Regions from separate parts of the Bradyrhizobium sp. WCU1 genome, predicted to be linked through region 1. Evidence: predicted binding sites of a transcription regulator. Region 1 holds the regulator's gene; each other region holds the start of a gene.

Region 1 (2,265 bases):
TCTCCGAGGACTACACGATCGCGATCGTGACCCACAACATGCAGCAGGCGGCGCGCGTCTCCGACAAGACCGCCTTCATGTATCTCGGCGAACTGATCGAGTTTGACGACACCAACAAGATCTTCACCTCACCGAGTGATCGACGCACCCAGGACTACATCACCGGCCGGTTCGGTTAGAGCATGATCCGGAAAAGTGGCAACCGGTTTTCCGATCGGATCATGCTGAAATATGGACACGAGATCATGGTCCCCAAGGGATCATGATCGAGGGAGACAAGCGATGGCTTCTGAACATACCGCCAAGGCATTCGACAGCGACCTGCAGGAGTTGACCCGCCTGGTCGCCGAGATGGGCGGCCTCGTCGAGCGGATGATCACCGAGTCGGTCGACGCGCTGATCCGCCGCGACGTCGCGCTCGGCAAGCGCGTGGTCGCCGCCGACATCGAGATCGACAATCTGCAGCGCGTCATCGAAGAGCGCGCGGTGCTGACGATCGCGCGCCGCCAGCCGATGGCGATCGACCTGCGCGAGATCGTCAGCGCGATGCGCGTGGCCACCGATCTCGAGCGGATCGGCGACCTTGCCAAGAACATGGGCAAGCGTGTCGCGGCGCTGGAAAGCGACTTCCAGCCGCTGAAGCTGATCCGCGGCCTCGAGCACATGACCGACCTCGTGCTGTCGCAGGTCAAGTCTGTGCTCGACGCCTATGCCGCGCACGACCTGCCGGCGGCGATGAACGTCTGGAAGGGCGACGAGGAGGTCGACGCGATCTGCACCTCGCTGTTCCGCGAGCTGCTCACCTACATGATGGAGGATCCGCGCAACATCTCATTCTGTATCCATCTGATGTTCTGCGCCAAGAACATCGAGCGGATCGGCGATCACGCCACCAATATCGCCGAGACGGTGTTCTACATGATCGAAGGCCAGCAGATCACCGACAAGCGCCCGAAGGGCGACATGACCAACTTTGCCACCACGGTGCCGGGTAACACGTAGTCGACGGCGTTTCGGTTTGCGTCAGGGCAACGGATCACCACAGAGAAAGAACTTAGACCGATGAGCGCACGCATTCTGGTAGTCGAAGACGAGGAAGCGCTGACGACACTGTTGCGCTACAACCTCGATGCCGAAGGCTACGATGTCGAAACGGTGGGGCGCGGCGACGATGCCGACACCCGGCTGAAGGAGCGCGTTCCCGACCTCGTGGTGCTGGACTGGATGCTGCCGGGCCTGTCCGGCATCGAGCTGTGCCGACGGTTGCGGGCGCGGCCCGAGACCAAGCAGCTTCCGATCATCATGCTGACCGCGCGCGGCGAGGAGAGCGAGCGGGTGCGCGGGCTGGCCACCGGCGCCGACGATTACATCGTCAAGCCGTTCTCGGTGCCGGAATTGCTGGCACGGGTGAAGGGCCTGTTGCGCCGCGCGAGCCCGGAGCGGCTTGCGACCGTGCTGACCTATGGTGACATCGAGCTCGACCGCGAGAAGCGCCGCGTGGCGCGTTCGGGGCGCCCGATCGATCTCGGGCCGACCGAATATCGCCTGCTTGAATTCTTCCTCGAGCATCCCGGCCGCGTATTCAGCCGCGAGCAGCTGCTCGACAGCGTCTGGGGCCGCGACATCTACATCGATGAGCGCACCGTCGACGTGCATATCGGCCGCCTGCGCAAGCTGCTCAATCCGGGCCGCGAGCAGGATCCGATCCGCACCGTGCGCGGCGCCGGCTATGCGCTCGACGACCGCTTCGCGAAAGCCGAGCCGCAGCCGTAACGGCTTGGTCGCGATCACAGGCCACAACACGGCGTCGTCCTGTTGGCTCCATGACGAGCTGCGCACCACAAAAAAATCCCCGCTTTCGCGGGGATTTGTTTTGAAGTCTTCCGTCGTTTCCCGAGTGCTTACTTGATCTGTGGCTTCGCCGATGGCCGGCGGCGATCGGCGGCGGGCTGGTAGGCGACGCGCGAGTGATGTGCGCAATAGGGCAGGCCGGCGAGCGCCTTGCCGCCGCAGAAGAAGAATTCCGGGCTCGAGGGATCGCCGACCGGCCAATGGCAGGTCGCCTCGTTGAGCTCGAGCAGCGACAGCCGCTGGCTCATCGGCACCACGTTGTCGAAGGAGATCGGATCGGGCTCCATCTCGACCTCGAAGGCGTGTGCGAGCGCGGTGTTGCCGCGCGAAACCGGGCGCGCCACCCGCATCATGTGCTGGGCGGGACGGGCCTTGCGCTGCCGCGGCGCGGCGGTCGAGGGGGCCTTGGCGCGG
Region 2 (2,265 bases), 1.8 Mb from region 1:
ACCTTCTCGTTGATGAAATGGCCGATGTCGGTGTCGTGGTCGACGTAGAATTTGACCAGGAGATCGTAATTGCCCGCCGTGGAATAGATCTCCGACGCAATCTCGGCTTCCGCCAGTGCGTTGGCGACGGTGTAGGACTGGCCGAGCTTGCATTTGATCTGGACGAAGAAAGGAACCATCAAAGTCGTCTCCGGGGATTTCCGCGACTATAGGCCAAAAACGGGCGGCCAAGGCAAGGGGGCAAGCAGGCGCAAGGCAAGGCCAACTCGCGGTAAAGTCAGGCGAACTTGCTGCCAGGGGGCGTCCGGGCTAGGACACGCTACAGTCCCATTCATGATGGTCTCCTTCGTGACGGTCTCATTCGTATCAGCCGCCGGTGCCGCCAGATGACGCCGGTCGCGCTCACCATTGCCGGCTCGGATTCCTCGGGTGGTGCGGGCATCCAGGCCGACCTCAAGAGCTTTGCCGCGCTCGGGGTCTATGGCGCCTCGGCGATCACGGCGCTGACCGCGCAGAACACCACGGGGGTCAGCGGCATCCATCCGGTGCCCGCTGCATTCGTCACGGCACAGATCGATGCCGTGTTCTCCGATCTCGACGTCGGTGCGGTCAAGATCGGCATGGTCGCGCAGGCCGAAACCATCGCCGCGATCGCCGACGGCCTGCGGCGCTGGGCGCCGTGTCACATCGTGCTCGACCCGGTGATGGTCGCAACATCAGGCGATCGGCTGCTGGCCGCCGAGGCGGTCGATGCGCTGAAGACCATGCTGTTTCCGCTGGCCTCGCTGATCACGCCGAACCTGCCCGAAGCGGCGGCGCTGCTGAACGAACCGGTCGCTGCAAGTGAGGCCGACGTCGAGCAGCAGGGCAAACGATTGCTGGCGATGGGCTGTCGCGCGGTGCTGGTGAAGGGCGGTCATGGGCACGGCGCCGAGAGCATCGACTACCTGATCGAAGGCGCGCGCAGCATCGCGCTCGCGGCGCCGCGTATCGCGACATCAAACACGCACGGCACCGGCTGCTCGCTGTCGTCGGCGATCGCGGCCGGGCTCGCGAAGGGCGACGACATGGAGACCGCCGTGCGCAACGCCAAGGCCTGGATATCAGACGCGATCGCCGCCGCCGATCGCTTCGCCGTCGGCCGCGGTCACGGGCCGGTGCATCACTTCCACAAGTACTATTGAAGCCGTGTAGCCCGTTACCCATCTACGTAATCGTCGCGTTGTCCCGCCGCGATATGCGCGCAACACAACGCCCGCTGCACACAGCCGCGACCGCCGATGTCGCCAGATTGTCGCATGCGGCTGTTATCCGCAGGGCAGGGGCGCGCTGCTGATTCTCGTTAACTCTTTGTGGAGCCTCAGGTCGCGGGGATCGTCATCGCCTTGTCACAGGAATCTGTTAGGTGCACAGGCATGGGAAGTGACTCCTTGAGTGAAGAGAGCCCCGAGCGGCGCTTTCGCACTTTGTTTATCTCCGATGTCCATCTCGGAGCCCGCGGTTCGCAAGCCGACCGCCTGTTGGACTTCCTTCGCTCTCACGATGCCGACACGATCTACCTCGTTGGTGATATCGTCGACGGCTGGGCGCTGAAGTCGAACTGGTACTGGCCGCAGACCCACAATGATTTCGTGCAGAAGATGCTGCGCAAGGCGCGTAAGGGCGCCAAGGTGATCTACGTCCCGGGCAACCACGACGAGTTCTTGCGCAAATATTACGGCACGCATTTCGGCGGCATCGACGTGGTGGAGAACACCGTCCACACCGGCGCCGACGGCAAGCGCTACCTCGTGATCCACGGCGACATCTTCGACCTCGTGGTGCAGAATGCGCGCTGGCTCGCCCATCTCGGCGACAAGGCCTACGACTTCGCGATCCAGATGAATCGCTTCGTCAACTTCTTCCGCAAGATGTTTGGCGTGCCCTACTGGTCGCTGTCGCAATGGGCCAAGCTGAAGGTCAAGAAGGCGGTGAATTATATCGGCGCCTTCGAGGCCACGCTTGCCGGCGAGGCGCGTCGTCACGGCTGCGACGGCGTGATCTGCGGCCACATCCACTACGCGACGATTCATGACGAGCACGGCATCCGCTACATGAATTGCGGCGACTGGGTGGAGAGCTGCACCGCGCTCGCCGAGCACGAGGACGGCAGCTTCGAAATCATCACCTGGACCGACCCGGTGCGCCGGATCGCGCCAGTTCCGCGGGTAACGGCACGCGCTGCATGACGCATATCCTGGTCGCGACCGATGCGTGGCATCCCCA
Region 3 (2,265 bases), 3.6 Mb from region 1:
CGCGCGGCAGCGCGCCGCGCGCCGAGAACAGGTCGACCTGGAACACCAGCGAATTGGCATTGTCCTCCTGGTCGAGCAGATGCTGCAGCGGCGTGTTGGAGACGATGCCACCATCCCAGAAATGATCGGTGCCGACCTTCACCATCGGCAGTGCCGGCGGCAACGCGCCGCTCGCCATGATGTGCTCGGGGATGATCTCGTCATGGGCATTGTCGAAATAGATGAAATTGCCGGACAGCACGTTCACCGCGCCGACCGCAAAGCGCATCTTCTTGGAATTGATGCGGTCGAAGTCGACCAGCTCGAGCAGCGATTCCCGCAACGGCGTGGTGTCGTAATAGCTGGTCGCGGTGCGCGCACCGGCCGGGCTGAGCCACGGATTGGTCTGATGCGGGGTGAAGAAGCCGGGCTGTCCGAGCGTCGTCGTCATCCATGAGCTGGTAAGATTGCGCGCCTTGCGGAAGATGTCGCCGTCCGGCGTATAGTGCCAGATCTTGCGGCTGGTGATGCGGTCCCAGAACGTGTGCAGCCGCTCCAGCCGCTTCGCAGGAGGGTTGCCGGCGATGATCGCCGAGTTGATCGCGCCGATCGACACGCCGCAGACCCAGTCGGGCTCGATGTTGCATTCGTGCAGCGCCTGGTAGACGCCGGCCTGATAGGCACCCAGCGCGCCGCCGCCCTGCAGAACCAGCGCCACGCGATCGCATCCTTCGGGACGCCAGCCCGGCGTCGCGTGATCGATATCGTCGTAATGAGGGGTACGCGCGTCCATATCAGAAACTCCAAAGAATTCGCGGCGAGAATTCAGGGCGGCGATGACGCCCTGATGACAGATGAGGCGCCCGCGCGCGGCGCATCCGCCATGCCTGCCTGCATGGTTAGCAACGGGCTCCGCAGCGAGACGTGCTCAGGTATGCGCAACCGAGGTCACGCTGGCGTAACAGAGGTCACGCACCTGACGGAAATCCCTCATATCGCTGTCAATCTCGGCCATTAGCTTTCACGCAATGTTTGCAAACAGGGGGTCATGCGATGCGCAGGGAAGATCTGCTCAAGCTTCCGTCGATGCCGGCTGCCGGTCCGAGCTATCCCGCTGGCCCTTACCGCTTCATCGATCGCGAATTCCTCGTCATCACCTATGAGACCGATCCGGAATTGATCCGTGCCGGCCTGCCTGAGCCGCTGGAGCCGATCGAACAGTCGATCGTGCACTACGAATGGATCAAGATGCCCGACAGCTCCGGCTTCGGCAGCTACACCGAGTCCGGTCTCGTGATCCCCGCGCGACTGCATGGCGAAGAGGTCAACTTCGTCTGCCAGATGTATCTCGACGATGATCCGCCGATCGCGGCCGGTCGCGAGATCTGGGGTTTTCCGAAGAAATACGCCCATCCAAAGCTCGAGATCGTCAAGGACACGCTGACCGGCACGCTGGAATATGCCGGCCAGCTCGTCGCGATGGGCACGATGGGCTACAAGCACGAGAGCATGGCGGGCAACGGCGACGTCACCCGCGCCACGCTGTCGAAGACGCAAGTTAATCTGAAGATGATCCCGGGCGTCGATGGTCATCTCGAAATCTGTCAGCTGGTCGCGATCAACCTGACCGACATCGTCGTCAAGGGCTCCTGGATCGGGCCGGGCCGGCTGCATCTCGTGCCGCATGTCAACGCGCCGGTCGCGGATTTCCCGGTCAAGCGCGTCATCGGCGCGCATCACTATATCGCCGACCTGACGCTGCCGTTCGGCCGCGTCGTGCACGACTACAACAAGGAAGCCGCCGAGGCGGCCGCGCCGACCGGCCTCGCTGCGGAGTAAGCGCGCCGCGCCCGCATCAGGCAGCGGCCGGCTTCGGCTCGGCCGCCGGCTTCGGTTGCGGCCGCGCGATCGCCAGCGTGATCAGCGCAGCGCAGACGCATAGCGCGCCGGCGATGAAGAACGCCGGCAGATAGCTGGAATAGACCGTGCGCGATACGCCGGCGCCGAATGCGGCCGCGCCGGCGCCGAGCTGGTGGCCGGCGAAGATCCAGCCGAACACCAGGTTGGCGCGCTCGGCGCCGAACCGCTGCGCGGTGAGGCGCACCGTCGGCGGCACGGTTGCGATCCAGTCGAGCCCGTAGAACATCGCGAACAGCGACAGGCCGTAGAAGGTGAAATCGGAGTACGGCAGGTACAGCAGCGACAGGCCGCGCAGGCCGTAATACCAGAACAGCAGATAGCGGTTGTCGTAGCGGTCCGACAGCCAGCCCGAGATGATGGTGCCGA

Evidence for each region. Region 1 encodes PhoB, which activates phosphate uptake and scavenging genes when phosphate is short. Its sites were predicted from a motif close to TGTCATNNANCTGTCAT; they were not measured.
Region 2: a site for PhoB is predicted at 1,376-1,392, ahead of ACTUWL_RS28175 (UDP-2,3-diacylglucosamine diphosphatase). Genes of this name have one in related genera too.
Region 3: a site for PhoB is predicted at 816-832, ahead of ACTUWL_RS01555 (acetoacetate decarboxylase). Genes of this name have one in related genera too.

Annotation. Positions count from the first base shown of each region.
Region 1 covers NZ_CM130280.1:4,253,784-4,256,048, forward strand. The annotation lists gene pstB (phosphate ABC transporter ATP-binding protein PstB) at 1-179, shown strand, start outside; gene phoU (phosphate signaling complex protein PhoU) at 283-1,002, shown strand; gene phoB (phosphate regulon transcriptional regulator PhoB) at 1,063-1,773, shown strand; gene ACTUWL_RS19730 (GcrA family cell cycle regulator) at 1,902-2,265, opposite strand, start outside.
Region 2 covers NZ_CM130280.1:6,044,581-6,046,845, forward strand. The annotation lists gene ACTUWL_RS28165 (Lrp/AsnC ligand binding domain-containing protein) at 1-179, opposite strand, end outside; gene thiD (bifunctional hydroxymethylpyrimidine kinase/phosphomethylpyrimidine kinase) at 387-1,184, shown strand; gene ACTUWL_RS28175 (UDP-2,3-diacylglucosamine diphosphatase) at 1,416-2,228, shown strand; gene ACTUWL_RS28180 (glycosyltransferase family 4 protein) at 2,225-2,265, shown strand, end outside.
Region 3 covers NZ_CM130280.1:310,824-313,088, reverse strand. The annotation lists gene ACTUWL_RS01560 (patatin-like phospholipase family protein) at 1-772, opposite strand, end outside; gene ACTUWL_RS01555 (acetoacetate decarboxylase) at 1,033-1,818, shown strand; gene ACTUWL_RS01550 (MFS transporter) at 1,835-2,265, opposite strand, start outside.